One region of the Stenotrophomonas sp. AN71 genome, then DNA from elsewhere that is predicted to be linked to it. Evidence: riboswitches for the same ligand, from Rfam matches in the RefSeq annotation. Region 1 holds a riboswitch; the other holds the start of a gene.
What was found. Region 1 has a riboswitch for glycine ahead of ABH900_RS04295 (trimeric intracellular cation channel family protein). Riboswitches for the same ligand answer to the same signal wherever they lie in the genome.
Positions count from the first base shown of each region.

Region 2: it holds a riboswitch for glycine, as region 1 does, so the genes downstream of both, gcvP (aminomethyl-transferring glycine dehydrogenase) here and ABH900_RS04295 (trimeric intracellular cation channel family protein) in region 1, are expected to answer to the same signal.

Region 1 covers NZ_JBNDKU010000002.1:117,203-126,119, reverse strand. Annotated here, with positions in the region: gene ABH900_RS04300 (3-deoxy-7-phosphoheptulonate synthase) at 1-889, shown strand, start outside; gene ABH900_RS04295 (trimeric intracellular cation channel family protein) at 1,198-1,815, opposite strand; glycine riboswitch at 1,898-2,003, opposite strand; glycine riboswitch at 2,017-2,106, opposite strand; gene ABH900_RS04290 (GIY-YIG nuclease family protein) at 2,147-2,422, shown strand; gene ABH900_RS04285 (nuclear transport factor 2 family protein) at 2,491-2,922, shown strand; gene ABH900_RS04280 (hypothetical protein) at 2,928-3,383, shown strand; gene ABH900_RS04275 (NAD(P)/FAD-dependent oxidoreductase) at 3,472-4,752, opposite strand; gene ABH900_RS04270 (NYN domain-containing protein) at 4,876-5,655, shown strand; gene ABH900_RS04265 (glutathione S-transferase family protein) at 5,768-6,388, shown strand; gene ABH900_RS04260 (primosomal protein N') at 6,472-8,649, opposite strand.
Region 2 covers NZ_JBNDKU010000021.1:7,301-16,217, reverse strand. Annotated here, with positions in the region: gene ABH900_RS20130 (siderophore-interacting protein) at 1-851, opposite strand, end outside; gene ABH900_RS20125 (multidrug effflux MFS transporter) at 993-2,219, opposite strand; glycine riboswitch at 2,519-2,621, shown strand; gene gcvP (aminomethyl-transferring glycine dehydrogenase) at 2,684-5,551, shown strand; gene ABH900_RS20115 (VOC family protein) at 5,664-6,074, opposite strand; gene ABH900_RS20110 (amino acid permease) at 6,178-7,545, opposite strand; gene ABH900_RS20105 (helix-turn-helix domain-containing protein) at 7,628-8,350, opposite strand; partial or broken gene ABH900_RS20100 (hypothetical protein) at 8,458-8,649, shown strand; gene ABH900_RS20095 (alpha/beta fold hydrolase) at 8,680-8,917, opposite strand, start outside.

The DNA.
Region 1 (8,917 bases):
GATCCATGACCCGAAGGCCGCCATCGAGTACGCCCAGCGCCTGAAGCCGCTGCGCGATGCGCTGGCCGGCGAACTGGAAATCGTCATGCGCGTGTACTTCGAGAAGCCGCGCACCACGGTGGGCTGGAAGGGCCTGATCAACGATCCGGACCTCGATGGCAGCTTCAGGATCGATAAGGGCCTGCGCATCGCGCGTGGCCTGCTGCGTGACATCAACAAGCTTGGCCTGCCGGCCGGCGTTGAATTCCTCGATGTGATCTCGCCGCAGTACATCGCCGATCTGGTGGCGTGGGGCGCGATTGGTGCGCGCACCACCGAAAGCCAGGTGCATCGCGAGCTGGCCTCCGGGCTGTCGTGCCCGGTGGGCTTCAAGAACGGCACTGACGGCAACGTGAAGATCGCCGCCGATGCGGTCGGCGCGGCGTCCAACCCGCATCACTTCCTGTCGGTCACCAAGCAGGGCGGCACCGCCATCGTGTCGACCACCGGCAATCCGGATTGCCACGTGATCCTGCGCGGCGGCAAGCAGCCGAACTACGACGCAGGCAGTGTGGCCGATGCCTGCCAGGCGCTGGCCAAGGCCAAGCTGCCGACGCGCCTGATGATCGACGCCAGCCATGCCAACAGCCTGAAGAACCCCGAGAACCAGCCGAAGGTGATCGATGACATCGCCGTTCAGTTGGAAGACGGTGAACAGCGCATCGTCGGTGTGATGATTGAAAGCCATCTGGTCGGTGGGCGCCAGGAACTGGTCGAAGGCCAGCCGCTGGTCTACGGGCAGAGCATCACCGATGGCTGCATCGACTGGGACACCACCGTGACGGTGCTGGAGCGACTGGCTGCGGCCGTGCGCGCCCGTCGCGAAGTGAAGGTGTCCGAAGCCGCTTGATGGAAGCCGCCTGACGGCGGCACGTGTGTGGATGGCGGCCAGCGCCTGCGGGGGTGCGGCCGCGATCAGGGCCGGTCGGAGTTGGAGACCGGCTCGTCCGCACCGGCGATGCGCCTGGCGCTGCGCAAGAGCGACAGCGCCAGGTACATCGCCGGGGTGGTGTGGATACCGAACGGCAATGATGCGTTTGATGCGGTAGATCCACGCCATGCGTGGATTCTGCATTCATGTAGCGTCGAGGCATGCTCGACGAGCGCGCGAAGCATGGGTTCCAAACAATGGAAACCCACGCTCACCGAACGCGAACCTCAATGCACTTCGTCGTGGTACACGAATTTCGGCATTTCCCAGCGGTAGTGGATCGCCAGCAGGCGCAGCGCAAAGCCGCCGCCCAGGCAGCACAGGATCGCCGTGGCATCGGCCACGCCCCAGTGCAGCAGCAACAGATAGGCCGCGCCGGTCAGCAGCGCGATGATCGCGTACAGCTCCTTCTGGAAGATCAGCGGCACCTCGTTGCAGAGGATGTCGCGGAGCACGCCACCGAACGCACCGGTCAGCATGCCGGCGATCAGCACGATGGGCAGGGCATGCCCGGCCTCGCGTGCGATCGAGCAGCCGATCAGGGTGAAGGCGATCAGGCCCAGTCCGTCCAGTACCAGGAAGGTGCGGCGGAAGTGATGCATCCAGCGTGCCACCCAGGTGGCGATCAAGGCCGCGCACACGGTGAAGCCCAGGTACTCGGGATGCTTCACCCAGCCCAGCGGGTAGTGGCCGAGCAGGATGTCGCGCAGCGAGCCGCCACCCAGGGCGGTGACGCAAGCGATCATGACCACGCCGAACAGGTCCATGCGGCGGCGGCCGGCGGACAGGGCGCCGGTCATGGCTTCGGCGGAAATGGCAATCAGGTAGATGATGGACAACAGCATGGGACAGGCTCCGGGCGCGGTGGGGCCGACAATGCGCACATACCGCCACTGCCTGTGCAATGACGGGATGACGATGACCGGTGCCGCTCCCGCTGTCCTTTTGCCTGAGAGTTCAGCGGCGTAGGCCGCGTGCCCCTTCGGCGGATCGTCCCGGGCGTACCCGGTGACCTCTCTCCAGCTCGGCGAGTCGAATGCATGGTTGGTGGGATTCCAGCCCACCGGCCTGAGCGATCATGGGAGCCTGCGCCTTCGGCGGGCACCAGCGCGGCGCCTCTCTCCTGCATTCGGGCGCCAGTATATCCGCTGCAGTGCAGCACGGCATAATCCGGCCATGGCCCCGTCCCTCCGCCCGTGGTTCCTGTACCTGCTGGAATGCCGTGATGGCAGCTTCTACGCCGGCATCAGCACCGACGTGGACGCGCGCTTCGCCGCCCACCAGGCCGGCAAGGGAGCGCGCTATACCCGGGCCCGGCCGCCGCTGCGCATCCTGGCCGTGCGCGAATACCCGGACCGCGCCGCCGCCTCGCGCGCCGAATGGCAGCTCAAGCAGCAGCCGCGCGAACGCAAGCTGGCCTGGCTGCAGGCGCCGGATCCCGCGCCTTTGTAGATCCACGCCATGCGTGGATGGGCCTTGTTCATGCCATGATCGCCCAGCCCTCAGCGCTGGAGACCCGGATGTCCGTCGTTGCCCTGTCGTTCGCGCTTTCCGCAGCGGCAAGCCCCGCTGCCGACGCCACCACGATCGCAGCCATCGAAGCCACCTGCCACGACTATGTCGACGGCCAGCTGGAGGCCGATCCGCAGCGCGTCGCCCGTTCCCTGCACCCGGATCTGGCCAAGCGCGCAGTCCTCGGCGACACACCTGACGAGCGCCTGGGCTTGCGCCGCATGTCGAAGGAAGAACTGGTGGCGCTGACCAAGCAGGGTGCGCTGAAGACCCCGAAGGATCAGTGGGACCGCCGCTGCACGGTGCTGGACGTGACCGGCAACGCCGCCTCGGTGCGGTTGGAAACCCCGTGGTTCGTCGATTACTTCCACATGGGCCGCTTCGACCAACGCTGGGTCATCGTCAACGCGCTGTGGTACCCGAAACCGAAGGCGAAGTGAGCGCGATGCGCGCTGCCGGCAAGGTATGGATCTCCGTCGTCGTACTGGTCACCGGTATCGCGCTGCTGCCTGGCCTGCTGTATCTGCTCGGGCTGGCATTGGTGGACGGTCGACCGAAGCCGGCCGACCGCACGCCCAGTGGTGTGGCCGCATGCAGCGGTGAACCACGGGCGGGATACCAGCCGATGAATCCCTGGCACTTCACCGCCCAGTTCTTCGACAAGGACGGAATGAAGAAGAAAGTTCCTGAAGTGGAGCGGGAGGCCTTCTGGATTGCCCGACGCCACCTGTGGCGGCAACCGCAGCGCGGCATGCTGCGCTGGCATCTCAGCAGTACCGCACTGACGATCTGGATCACTCGGCATTGGAGTACCGCGCAGATTGCCGATACCGCGAGGAAGGAGGACTTCTGCCGGACATGGTCGAAACGGCGGGTGCCCGGTGGCCCGGTGGCCCGGTGAACCGGTAGATCCACGCCATGCGTGGAGGGTGTTGACGGGGTCAGAGCCCTTTCCTGCGGAAAGGGATCCGACCCCGTTGCGTGCGGCGCTACCGCTTCGGCCGCCGGTCGTCCTGGTCATCGCCGAAGATGATGCGCGCGCTGCGCTGGTAGCTCCAGTACGCCACGGCCCAGTTCAACAGCACCACGAGGCGGTTGCGGAAGCCGATCAGGAAGAACACGTGCGCGGCCAGCCAGAACCACCAGGCCAGCACGCCGGACAGCTGCAAGCGGCCCAGGTGCACGATCGCGGCCATGCGGCCGATGGTGGCCAGGTTGCCGAAGTCGGCGTACTTGAACGGACCGGGTTCGGCCTTGCCGTGCAGGCGCGCGCGGATCACTTCGGCCACGTACTTGCCCATCTGCTTGGCGGCAGGTGCCACGCCAGGCACTGGCTTGCCGTTGGCCTGGTTCAGCGCGGCCAGATCGCCGGCCACGAACAGCTCCGGATGACCGGGCAGGGTCAGGTCCGGCTGCACCTGGACGCGGCCGGCGCGATCCAATGGCACGTCCAGCGTACGCGCCAGCGGTGAGGCGGCCACGCCAGCGGCCCACACCACGGTGCGCGCCGGCACGAACTGATCGCCGAGCTTGAAACCCTGGCTGTCGATGTCGCTCACCGGTGTGCCGGTCAGTACTTCCACGCCCAGCTTTTCCAGCTGCCGGCGCGCCTTCAGCGAAAGCACTTCCGGGAAGGACGACAGCACCCGCGGGCCCGCCTCGACCAGCCGCACCTTGGCGCTGGCCGGGTCGATGTGGCGGAACTCGTTGCGCAGCGTGTGACGCGCGATCTCGGCCAGCGTGCCTGCCAGCTCAACACCGGTCGGACCACCGCCGACCACGGCGAAACTCAGCCACGCCGCCTTCTTCGCCGGGTCCGGTTCGGCCTCGGCGCGTTCGAAGGCCAGCAGCAGCTTGCGGCGCAGCGCGATGGCGTCGTCCAGGGTCTTCAGGCCGGGGGCATCATCGGCCCACTGATCGTTGCCGAAGTAAGCGTGGGTGGCACCCGTGGCCAGCAGCAGGCTGTCGTAGTCCAGCGTACTGCCGTCGGCCATGCGGATCTGCCGGGCATGCTTGTCGATGGACACCACTTCGCCCAGCCGCACTTCCACGTTGCGCTGATGGCCGAGGATGTGGCGCAGCGGTGCGGCGATATCGGGCGCGGACAAGCCGGCGGTAGCCACCTGGTACAGCAGCGGCTGGAACAGATGGTGATTGCGGCGGTCGACCAGGGTGATGCGTATGCGCTCGCGGGCCAGGGCACGGGTGGCCCAGAGGCCGGCAAAACCACCGCCGACAACGACCAGGTGGGGAACGCGCTCGCGACTCATCGACTCACTCCAGTGGGGGCATTGGGGGAAGCGCCTGGCATCTTCGCACGCCGGCCCCCTGTCACGTCAGCGCCCGCGTGGATCGGCGATACTCGGGTTCAGGCAACCGCCCGCGAGGAGTCCATGAGCGAACCGGAAAAGCGCATCGCCCTGTTGATCGACGCCGATAATGCGCCGGCCTCGAAGATCGACGAGGTCCTGGCTGAAGTCGCCCGCTACGGCGTGGCCAACGTGCGCCGCGCCTACGGCAACTGGAAGAGCCCTCGGCTGAAGGGCTGGGAAGCGGTGCTGCACGAGTATGCGATCCGCCCGATCCAGCAGTTCGCCTACAGCAAGGGCAAGAATGCCTCGGACATGGCGATGGTGATCGACGCCATGGACCTGCTGTACGCACGCAACCTCGATGGCTTCGCCATCGTCTCCAGTGATGCCGACTTCACTCCGATGGTGATGCGCCTGCTGACCGACGGCGTGAAGGTGTATGGCTTCGGCGAAAAGAAGACGCCCGAGCCGTTCGTCAACGCGTGCTCGAAGTTCACCTACCTGGAAGCGCTGGGCCAGACCCATGCCAGCGTGCCGGATGCCGAACAGGCATCGAGCGAGCTGGCATCGAACGAACCGGTCGCCAACGACGATGCCCGCCCGCGCAAGAGCGGCGCGGAGATGCGCAGCGACACGCGGCTGGTGAAGATGCTGCGCCGCGCGGTGTCTTCGGCCGAGGGCGAGGATGGCTGGTCGCACCTGGGCCCGGTCGGCAGCCAGATCGGCAACCAGGCGTCGTTCGATCCACGTAACTATGGCTACGGGAAGCTGAGCGACCTGTTGGCGGCCATTGGCCTGTTCGAGCTGAAGAAGGATGGCAAGTCGTCCTACGTGCGCGCGCTGCCGAAGAAGAACCGGTAACGCGCGGCGACGCAGCGCCGCCGGGCATGCCCAATGCAGCCATTGCGCACGCACACACCCCGGCCGATCAGGCGTATCGTTGCCGCTCGTACTACCAGCAGGGAAAACCCGAATGTTGAAGATCTGGGGCCGCCGCAATTCCAGCAACGTCCGCAAGGTGCTGTGGTGCGCCGAGGAGATCGGGCTGCCGTATGAGTCCATCGAGGTCGGTGGCAGCCACGGTGGCACGCAGACGCCGGAATACCAGGCGATGAATCCGAACAGCCTGGTGCCGGTGATCGAAGACCATGGCCTGCCGCTGTGGGAGTCGAATGCGATCGTGCGTTACCTGAGCGCGCGCTACGCGCTGGGCACGCTGTTCGCTGAAGATCCGATGCAACGCGCGCAGGCCGAGAAGTGGATGGACTGGAGCACCTCGCGGATGGCGCCGCTGTACAGCGACCTGGTCTGGGGCATCATGCGCACCGCGCCGGCCGACCGCGACGAAGCGCGGATCAACGCCGCCATCGTGCGCGCCGGTGATTACCTGGCGATGGCCGACGCCACGCTGGCCACGCAGCCGTGGTTGTCGGGTGACACGTTCGCGATGGGCGATATTCCGCTGGGCTCGCAGATCTACGCCTGGTTCGAACTGCCGATCCAGCGCCCGGACCTGCCGCACCTGGCCGAGTGGTATGCGCGCCTGCGCGAGCGCCCGGCCTACCAGCGCGGCGTGATGTCGCCGCTGACGTAGGCGGGAATCGCGCGCGGTCGTATGTGTTGATGCAACCGTAAACGGTAGCGCCGGGCCATGCCCGGCGGATGCGGCGCCAGCCCTCAATACAGATCCGTCGGATCCACATCCAGCGACCAGCGCACCTTGCGTGCCTCCGGCAGCGCATACAGCTGCGGCACCAGCTGCGCCAGCACGCCATGCAGCGGCGGTCGCTGCATCGCTGACAGCAACAGCTGCGTGCGTTGGTAGCCGGCACGGCGTGGCATCGGCGCCGGCATCGGTCCATAGGCTTCCACCACGTTCTGTTCGCCCAGCAGCTGCCGTGCCGCCAGCAGGAACGCGTTGGCATGCTCGACCTGCTGTGCTTCGGCGCGCATCAGCGCCAGGTGCGCGAAGGGTGGAAATCCTGCGGCCTGACGCTGGTTCAGTTCGGCCTGCGCGAATGGGTGGTAACCGCCATTGACCAGCGTTTCCAATAATGGGTGCCCGGGGTGATGGGTCTGCAGCCAGACTTCACCCGGATCACGCGCACGCCCGGCGCGGCCGGCGACCTGGATCAGCTGCTGCGCCAGCTTCTCGCTTGCGCGGAAGTCGGCCGAGAACAGGCCTTCATCAATGCCGACCACCACCACCAGCGTCAACTTGGGCAGGTCGTGGCCCTTGGCCAGGATCTGCGTGCCGACCAGGATGCCGGGCTGGTCGCCCAGTTTCGCCAGCTGCTGCTCCAGCGCATCCCGGCGTGAGGTGGTGCCGCGGTCGATGCGTACCACCGGGAAGTCGGCGAAGGCGGCGCTGAGGTGTTCTTCCAGGCGTTCGGTGCCGATGCCCTGTGGCTGCAGTGCCAGGCTGCCGCAGGCCGGGCACGCCAGCGGTGCCGGCTGCCGCGCACCGCAGTGATGGCACTGCAGACGACGGCCACCGCCATGCACCGTCATCGGTGCATCGCAGCGCTGGCACGGCGCGGTCCAGCCGCAGTCGTGGCACAGCAGCACGGGCGCGTAGCCACGACGGTTCTTGAACACCAGCACCTGCTGGCCACGCTGCAGGTGTTCACCGATGCCGGCCAGCACGTCGGCCGACAGGCCGTCGTGCAGCGGACGCTTGCGCACATCGAGGATGCGCACGCGCGGCGGCCGTGCATCGCCCGCGCGCTGTTTCAGCCGAAGGTGCGTATAGCGTCCTGCATAGGCATTGTGCAGCGTCTCCAGCGAAGGCGTGGCGCTGCCCAGCAGCACTGGAATGCCCAGCGCTTTGGCTCGCACCAGGGCGAAATCGCGCGCGTGGTAGCGGATGCCATCCTGCTGCTTGTAGCTGCCGTCGTGTTCCTCGTCGACGATCAGCAGGCCAGCCTGCGGCAGCGGCGTGAACACCGCCGAACGCGTGCCGACGATCACCCGCGCCTCGCCGCGCGAAGCCGCTGCCCAGACGCGGGCGCGCTCGTTGTCGTTCAGGCCCGAATGCAGTGCATGCACGGCGATGCCGAGACGGCCGCGGAAGCGGGCCAGCGTCTGCGGAGTCAGGCCGATTTCCGGTACCAGCACCAGCGCCTGCCGGCCCTGTGCCAGGCAATGGATGATCGCCTGCAGGTAGACCTCGGTCTTGCCGCTGCCGGTCACGCCATCCAGCAGGAATGGCTGGAAGCTCCCGGCGGCGGTGATCGCCGCCACGGCCTCGGCCTGGTCGGGGTTGAGGGTCGGGCCGGGCAGCGGCTGCGCATGCTGCGGCGCCACGCTCAGCGCCACGCGCTCGGCCAGCTCGCGCTTGGCCAGGCTGCGCGCGGCAGCGCGCCAATCGTCCATGCGTTCGCCGAGCACGTCCTCGTCGACCACGGCTTCGGCCAGCAGCTCGGCCAGTTGCCGGGGACGGCTGCCCGCACGCAGTTTTTCACGCTGGGCTCGGCCCTCGGCAGTCAGCTGCCAGCCCCAGTGGTGGGTCTCGGGCAGCGCCTCGCCGTGGCGCAGCGGTCCGGGCAGCGCGGCACTCAGCACCTCGCCCAGCGGCGCGTGGGTATAGCGCGCCAGCCACTGCAGGCTGTTCCACAGCTCGCCCTGCAGCAGCGGCTGCGGGTCGCACCAGGCCAGCGCTTGGCGCAGGCCCTGGCCGTCGTCGCTCTGGCCGTGGCCGGTCACCACGCCCACCAGTTCACGGTTGCCGAAGGGCACCTTCACACGGCAGCCGATCGCGACGGCCGGCGCCTCGCCTTCCGGCGACAGGTAGTCGAACAGGCGGGGCAGGGGGACGGGCAGGGCGACCTGCAGGGTCGGAATGGGGGCAAGCATCGGGCCAGTGTAACGGGCCATGCGCGCGCGAATGGCCGCGAGTGGAGCGCCCCGGGGGCGTCCGTTGAATCATAAATGTCACCTAAATATCGGTGTCCATTGGAGATTCAGTCTTATCCACATGTTCTGTGGATAACGCTGTGCGTTACCCGTCGGCGGGCGCGGGGGAGGCCGATGGCGACGGCCTCACCCTCGGGTTGGTCAAAAAATCGCCACACTTTAAAGTCCATTAAAATCAATATCTTAAGTGTGAAACAATGCTGAAACA
Region 2 (8,917 bases), on a different contig from region 1:
GCGCGCCGGTCCAGCCCGCAGTCGCGGACCAGATGGCGACGGATCGCCATCACCGCCCCGGCCTCGCCTGCCACCCAGGCATACAGCGGCCCGGCCACGCCGGCATCGGCCTGCTCCCACAGGATCTGCACGTCGACATCGATCTCCTCCAGCTCATCACCGGCGGCCACGGTCGAGGCCGCTGCAAGGCGTGACTGAATCGCCTGCAGCAGCGGCTGGCCGTAAGGCGCCTGTCCACGCGGCAACCAGACCAGCTCGGCCGTGGCGGGCGCCTTCAAGGGCACGGCGTCGCCGCCCTGGGCGACTTCCAGCAGCGCCAGAGTGCGCGGCGGATCGGCCAGGCCGGCCAGCTCCTCGAGGATGCCGGCCACCGCCGGCAACGCGGTTTCGTCGGCAACCAGCAATACCTGGCCGACGCCCGCCGGTGGCTTCCACTCCCAACCCTCGCTGCTGTCTGCACACTCGGCATCGGGGGCCAGCAACAGCACGCGGTCGCCTGGCCGCGCATGCGTTGCCCAGCGCGACGCCGGCCCGGTCTCGCCATGCAGGACAAAATCCACATCGACCTCGCACTGTTCCGCTCGCAACTGCCGAATCGTGTAGGTGCGCATCGGCGGCCGCAGGTCATCGGGCAAGGCCCGGTAGCGCGGGTACCAGTCTTCGCCACTAGGCACCTGCGGTGCGTCCTGACCGGGCAAGGGGAAAAACACCTTGATGCGCTGGTCGGGCCCTTCAGTCTTCATCCGCGCCACATCGGCGCCGGTGAACACCATGCGGTCCAGGGAAGGGGAAAGAACGCGGCGCTCCTTCAGCGCCACCTCGAACAGGCGGTAGGTCTGCTGCGCAGCCATGCGGGAACCTCATGCATCGACATCGGATCGGCTGGCTGTCGTGCATCCACGTACCGGCTGGCTGGAGTGCCCAGCCTAATCCGGTCGTTGCCAGCCGCAAGGGGCGCGGGCGCAGCGCGCCGCCCTACCCGTGCGCACTGCTCAATGGCCCGTGCAGGCTGCCTGCGCCGCGCGCTCGCGCTGGTGTTCCCAGTACCAGAACACGAAACCGGCACCGAAGAACGCGGCCTGGCCCAGCGCCAGGTGCAGCGGACTGGCACTGAGCAGCGGCGACACAACGCCAGCCACCACGGTGCTGATCATCAGCTGCACGAACGCCTGCAGCGACGAGGCCAGACCACGCTGCTGCGGGTACATGTCCAGCACCGCCAGCGCCAGGATCGGGAAGATCAGCGCCATGCCCATGCCGCCGAGGAAGATCGGCAGCACCGCCCAGGGCAGCACGAACTGCGGGGACAGCGCGACGTAGCCGACATTCAGTAGTACCGACACCGCGCACAAACCAAAACCGATGGCGACCTGGCGCGTTGGCGTGGTATGCCCGGCCATGCGCCCGGACAGGAACGAGCCGGTGGTCATGCCGCCGATGGTCGGGATGAACAGCCAGGCGAAGCCGCCCTCGCCCAGGTGCAGGTGCTGCATCACGAACACCGGGGCAGAGGAGATGTAGAGGAAGACGCCACCAAAGCCGATGCTGCCGGCCAGCGCCAGGCGCAGGAAGCGCGGATTGAAGCCGATGCGCACGTAATCGCGCAGCAGCGCGCGCGGCGACAAGGGCACCCGCGCGTGCTCGGGATGGGTTTCCGGCAGGAAACGCGCGGTGGCGGCCAGCAGCACCAGCGCGAACACCACCAGGAACCAGAAGATCAGCGGCCAGCCGGCACCACTGAGCAGAATCCAGCCGCCGATGATCGGTGCGATCGCCGGGGCGATGCCGAACAGCATCGACACCTGGCTCATCAGCCGCTGTGCGTCATGGCCGTGGTACAGATCGCGGATGACCGCGCGGCCAACGATCATGCCCACGCCCGCCGACAGGCCCTGCAGCGCGCGGAATGCCAGCAACGTGGAAAGGTCGGTGGACAGTGCGCAGCCCACCGAGGCGCCGACGAACAGGACCAGCCCGCCCAGAATCACCCGCTTGCGGCCCCAGGCATCGGACAACGGGCCATGCGCCAGGCTCATCAGACCGTAGAACAGCAGGTACACGCTGATGGTCTGCTGCACCGCCACCTCGTCCACGGCCAGGCGCTGGGCCAGCTGCGGGAAGGCCGGGAAAATGGTATCGATCGAGAACGGACCGAACATGGCCAGGCCGGCAAGCAGCAGGGCCATGCGACGGGTGGAGGGAGCAACAGCGGCAGTCATGTAGAAGGCGTCCGGCAGGGCCATGCGTGGCACGCACGGCGGGCGCCGGTCCCCCTTCAGCAGGGGCGGCGCCAGATGAATTCGGGTATCCGCCCATCATAGGTGGGGACTGCGCCCGATGCCATGCACCACTGCACAGAACGCACGGCTGGGCCATCGGCCATTCAGGCGCGCCGCCCCATACGGAGGCGGCCCACGGCCCCACGACGGGCTATAATTGGCGGGCAACACGGTGGGAGAAGCGGAACACCGCTGCCGAAGGCGCAACGCCCGTAATCGCTCAGGCCCGATACCACCCGTAACACAACTCTGGAGAGACCGGTTCGATCCGGCGCCGAAGGGGCACGAAGCCGCGGTTTTCCGCGCTTTTAAACTCTCAGGCAAAAGGACAGAGGGGCGCCCCGCAGACCGCCGACCGGCGGCTTGTGCCCGTGCGTGTGCCCTTTCCTGACGGATCCTTCGCCATGTCCCAGAACACCCCTTCCCTGCGTGAGCTCGAGCACCACAACGCGTTCGTCGAGCGCCACATCGGCCCCAACGATGCCGAGATCGCGCAGATGCTCGATGTCGTCGGCCACGCCTCGCTGGATGCGATGACCGATGCCATCGTGCCGGCCAAGATCAAATCGCCGGCACCGCTGGCGTTGCCGGAATCGATGACCGAGGTGCAGGCACTGGCGAAGATCCGCGCGATCGCCGACAAGAACACCGTGCTGCGCAGCTTCATCGGCCAGGGCTACTACGGCACCCACACGCCGAACGTGATCCTGCGCAACATCCTGGAAAACCCGGCCTGGTACACCGCCTATACCCCGTACCAGGCGGAGATCTCGCAGGGCCGCATGGAAGCGCTGATCAACTTCCAGACCCTGTGCGCCGACCTGACCGGCATGGAAATCGCCAACGCCTCGCTGCTGGACGAAGCCACCGCCGCTGCTGAAGCGATGACCCTGGCCAAGCGTTCGGCCAAGTCGAAATCGGACACCTTCTTCGTGCACGACGCGGTGCACCCGCAGACGCTGGAACTGCTGCGTACCCGCGCCGAGCCCATGGGCATCGTGCTGCGCGTCGGCACCCCGGCTGAAGCACTGGAAGCGGAAGCCTTCGGCCTGCTGCTGCAGTACCCGGACACCTTCGGCCAGGTCGGCGACTACAAGGCACTGGTCGATGCCGTGCACGCACGCGGTGGCCTGGTGGCCGTGGCCACCGACCTGCTGGCGCTGACTCTGCTGGCCGCCCCGGGCGAATGGGGTGCGGACATCGTGGTCGGCAACAGCCAGCGTTTCGGCGTGCCGTTCGGCTTTGGTGGCCCCCATGCCGCCTTCATGGCCTGCCGTGACGCCTACAAGCGTTCGATGCCGGGCCGCCTGATCGGTGTCTCGATCGATGCCCAGGGCAATCCGGCGTACCGCCTGACCCTGCAGACCCGCGAGCAGCACATCCGCCGCGAGAAGGCCACCTCCAACATCTGTACCGCACAGGTGCTGCTGGCGGTGATGGCCTCGATGTATGCCGTCTACCACGGCCCGGAAGGCTTGACCCGCATCGCCCGCCGCACCCATCGCCTGGCCTCGATCCTGGCCGCGGCGCTGCGCAGTGCCGGCGTGCAGGTCGGTGGCGACTTCTTCGACACCCTGCATGTCACCGGCGTGCATGCCGATGAGATCCACGCCAAGGCCCGTGCCGCTGGTTACAACCTGCGTGCGATCGACAGCGATTCGATCGGCATCAGCCTGGACGAAACCACCACCCGCGCCGACGTGGTCGCGTTGGCCGCCGTGTTCGGCGCCAAGGCCGATATCGACGCGCTGGATGCCAGCACCTCCGACGCGCTGCCGGCCGGCCTGCTGCGCCAGTCCGCGTTCCTGGCCCACCCGGTGTTCAACACCCACCACAGCGAGCACGAACTGCTGCGCTACCTGCGTTCGCTGGCCGACAAGGACCTGGCGATGGACCGCACGATGATCCCGCTGGGCTCGTGCACGATGAAGCTCAACGCCACCGCCGAGATGATCCCGGTGACCTGGCCGGAGTTCTCGCAGATCCACCCGCTGGCACCGGCCGACCAGACGCTGGGCTACAAGGAACTGATCGACACCCTGGAAGCGATGCTGGTCGAATGCACTGGCTACGACGCGGTCAGCCTGCAGCCCAATTCCGGCGCGCAGGGCGAGTACGCCGGCCTGCTGGCGATCCGTGCCTACCATCGCTCGCGCGGTGAAGGCCACCGCGACATCTGCCTGATCCCGGATTCGGCGCACGGCACCAACCCGGCCTCGGCGCAGATGTGCGGCATGAAGGTGGTGGTGACCAAGACCGACGCCAACGGCAACGTCGATGTCGAGGACATCCGCCTCAACGCCGAGAAGTACAGCGACCGACTGGCCGCGATCATGATCACCTACCCCTCCACGCATGGCGTGTTCGAGGAAGAAGTGGTCGAGATCTGCGAGATCATCCACCAGCACGGTGGCCAGGTGTACACCGACGGCGCCAACATGAACGCCCTGGTCGGCGTGGCCAAGCCGGGCAAGTGGGGTTCGGACGTTTCGCACCTGAACCTGCACAAGACCTTCTGCATCCCGCACGGCGGCGGTGGCCCGGGCGTTGGCCCGTGCGCGGTCAAGGAGCACCTGGCGCCGTTCCTGCCGGGCAAGCTGGGTGACAACGGCCCGGTCGGCATGGTCAGCGCAGCCAGCTTCGGCAGCGCCTCGATCCTGCCGATCAGCTGGATGTACATCGCGATGATGGGCCGCGACGGCCTGCGCAAGGCCACCCAGGTCGCGCAGCTCAACGCCAACTACATCGCCAAGCGCCTGGCCCCGCACTTCAAGACCCTGTACACCGGCCGCAACGGCCTGGTGGCGCATGAGTGCATCCTCGACGTGCGTCCGCTGGAGAAGACCAGCGGCATCGGCGCCGAAGACGTGGCCAAGCGCCTGATCGACTTCGGCTTCCACGCCCCGACCCTGAGCTTCCCGGTGGCCGGTACGCTGATGGTCGAGCCGACCGAGAGCGAATCGCTGCACGAGCTGGACCGCTTCATCAACGCGATGATCCAGATCCGCGACGAGATCACCGCGATCGAAGACGGCCGCCTGGACCGCGAGGACAATCCGCTGAAGAACGCACCGCACACCGCCACCGCGGTGACCGCCAGCGAGTGGACCCACGCCTACCCGCGCGAACTGGCCGCCTTCCCCCTGGCCAGCCTGAAGCAGAGCAAGTACTGGCCTCCGGTGGCCCGCGTCGACAACGTGTACGGCGACAAGAACGTGATGTGTGCCTGCATCCCGGTCGATGCCTACAAGGACGATGAAGTCGAGGCGTAAGCCTTTGATCCATCGGAAATGAAAACGGCCCGCGCAAGCGGGCCGTTTTTTCAAGGGCGTGTGGACCAAGGTCCACACCCACAATGATCGGTCCACACCCACAATAATCCGATCACGGGTCGGGCATCTGCCCCAAGCTCAGCTGCCACGACACGCCGAAGCGATCCTGCACCCAGCCGTAGCGGTTGCTGAAATCATAATCGCCCACCGGCATCAGCCAATGGCCGCCTTCGCCCAGCACGCGTGCCGCACGCTCGAACTGCTCGGCGCCGGAGCACTCCACGAACAGCGAGATCGAAGGCGTGAAGGTGAAGTCGTGCACGTCCAGGCTGTCGAAGCACAGGTAGTGGGTGCCGCCGAGCAGGAAGATCGCCTGGCGTACCTGCCCGGCCACGCCCGCGCCGGGCCCCTCCGGGTGGCGCTGCAGGGCCAGCAGGCGGAAGTCGGCGAACGCATCGGCGTACAGGGCCAGGGCGGCCTCAGCCTGGCCGGTGAACATCAGGAAGGGACGGCTGCGCAGCATGCGGTACTCCTGTTCGACGGGCCGATGACGGCCCACCGGATCAGCATCGCACGCCTGATGTGCAGCCCCCGTGGTAGTGCCGGCCGCTGGCCGGCAACGCCGGTCACGCCTCGCGCAGGCGCCGGGCGATCGCGCTACCCGCTGCGATGGTGGCCGTCAGCGCCACCATCGACAGGAACTGCAGGCGGGTATGCGACTCGCTCAGCAGCAGACCGAAGATCAACGCCAGGATTGCCAGCGCACAGACGGTCAGCCACGGGAAGCCGGCCATGCGGAACGGCAGGCGGGTACCCAGACGATCCGCGCGACGGCGCAGCACCAGCTGCGAGACCAGCGACAGCGTCCATACCAGCAGGCAGGTGGAACCGACGATGTTGAGCAGCACCGGCAACACGCGGTCCGGGAACAGCAATTCCATCACCGTGGCCGCGAAGCCGAACAGCACGCTGGCCAGCACGGCGACCACCGGCACCTGCCGCGGGTCGGTCCAGCCGAGCACGGCCGGGGCCTCGCGGCGCTGTGCAAGCGAGAACATCATGCGTGAGGCACCGTAGAGATTCGCATTGAGCGCCGACAGCAGCGCGATCACCGCGATCAAGGTGATCGCCGTGCCCGCGCCGGGGATGCGCGCGATGTCCAGCACCGCAGCGAACGGCGACTTCAGCGCCTCGCTGGTCCACGGCACCACCGCGATGATCACGCTCAGCGAGCCGATGTAGAACACCAGGATGCGCCAGGCCACCGTGCGGATGGCGCGGGCGATGCTGCGCTCGGGATCTTCGGTTTCGGCCGCGGCCACGGCCACGATCTCGGTGCCGCCGAAGGCGAATACCACGACCAGCAGCGCGGCGCCGATGCCGGCCAGGCCCTTGGGCGCAAAGCCACCGTGTTCGGTGAAGTTGCTCAGGCCCGGCGAAGCCACCTGGGGCAGCCACCCCATCAGCAGCGCGACACCGATGGCGATGAAGGCCAGAATCGCCGCCACCTTGAGGATGGCGAACCAGAATTCGAATTCGCCGAAGTTCTTCACCCCGAGCAGATTGATGGCGGTGAAGAACAGCATGAAGGCCAACGCCGCCAACGGCACCGGCACCGCCGGCCACACGGTGGCCAGCAGGCCGGCCGCGCCGACCGCTTCGGCGGCGATCACGATCACCAGCTGCACCCACCACAACCAACCGACGGTGGCGCCCGCCGTGGCTCCCATGGCATCGGCCGCATACACCGAAAACGCGCCGCTGGTCGGTTTGGCCGCCGCCATCTCGCCCAGCGCGTTCATCACGATGATCACCAGCGCACCGGCCACCAGATAGGACACCAGCACCGCCGGACCGGCCGCCTGCACGCCCACGCCCGACCCCAGGAACAGGCCGGCACCGATGGCGCTGCCCAGGCCCATCATGATCAGCTGACGGGGCTTGAGCGAATGTCCGAGGCGGGACGGCGAGGCGGTCGGAATCGAGTTGGGCATCGGCGGGGCTGGCGGCGGGCTACAGGGGCGACACCTTACCTCGTCCCGCACCCATGGGGATAGGCACAGCGCAGCAGGCGGCTCAGGCCAGCGCAGGCTCGCCGACAACCCCACCAATCCGGGCACGGTAGGCACGCGGCGAGAAACCGGTTTCAGCCTTGAACTTGCGGGTAAAGGCACTCTGGTCGCTGAAACCGCAGGCCTGGCCGATGCAGGCGATGCTGTCGTCGCCATGCAGCAGATGCATGGCCATCTGGATCCGCAGCCGGGTCAGCACCTGCTGTGGGGTCATCTGGAACACCTTGCGGAAACTGCGCTCCAGCTTGGACAGCGAGAAGCCGGTGATGTCCAGCAGGGTCTGCATGCGCACGTTCTCAGCGTAGTGCGCGTTGAGGTGGGCCAGGGCCAGCCGCAGCTGTTCGTACTGGCTGCCCAGGCTGTCCTTCTGGCCGAGGTCGCGGGAAATGCCGATCAGGCCCTCGATCGCACCGTCGACCACCAGCGGACGCTTGCAGGTCAGGCACCAGCCCGGCTCGCGGTTGGCGAACAGGTGCAGCTCCATCAGGTTCTCGATCACCTCTCCGGACAGCACGCGCGCGTCCTGGTCGACGTAGTCCGCGCTGAGCCCGGTCGGGTAGATTTCGGCGGCGGTACGCCCGATCACGTCCTTGCGCGCGCGCAGTCCCAGCCGCCGCAGCATGGTCTGGTTGACGTGGGTGTAACGGCCCTGGCGGTCCTTGATGAAAAACAACACATCCGGGATGGCGTCGAACAGGGCTTCGATGTCGGCGGGCTCGACTCGCATGCGGCAAGCATAGCCGAGGCCCCTTGCCGGTGCGATCACCCTTGCGGGACTTGCGCTTAACGCCGCCAGGCCCACCGTGGGGACCCGTCCCCACCGGAGAACCGGCCATGCCCCGCGGTGACAAGTCTGCCTATACCGAAAAGCAGAAGCGCCAGGCCGAGCACATCGAGGACAGCGAACGCGCGCGCGGTGCCAGCGAAGGTACGGCCGAGCGCATTGCCTGGGCCACGGTGAACAAGCAGGATGGCGGCGGCAAGCGCAGTGGCAGCGGGCGCAAGGTGGCGGCGAAGAAGGCAGCACATCCCCGTGCACGCGGCTGAGCCTGTCGATCAGAGCCGCAGCGTCCTCATCCACGCGGCAACTTCGGCCGCAGCTGCGTCAGCGCGTGCCTGCAGCAGCAGATGTGGTCCCTCCAGCGACACATGGCGCGCGTCCGGCAACAACGCCTGCAGCTCGGCCACGCTGGGCGGCCACAGCAGGCGGTCCTGTCGCCCATGCAGGCACAGCGTTGGCAGCACGAGTTCCGGCAGCAGTGCACGAACATCCACCTGCAGCGTCGTCGCAGCG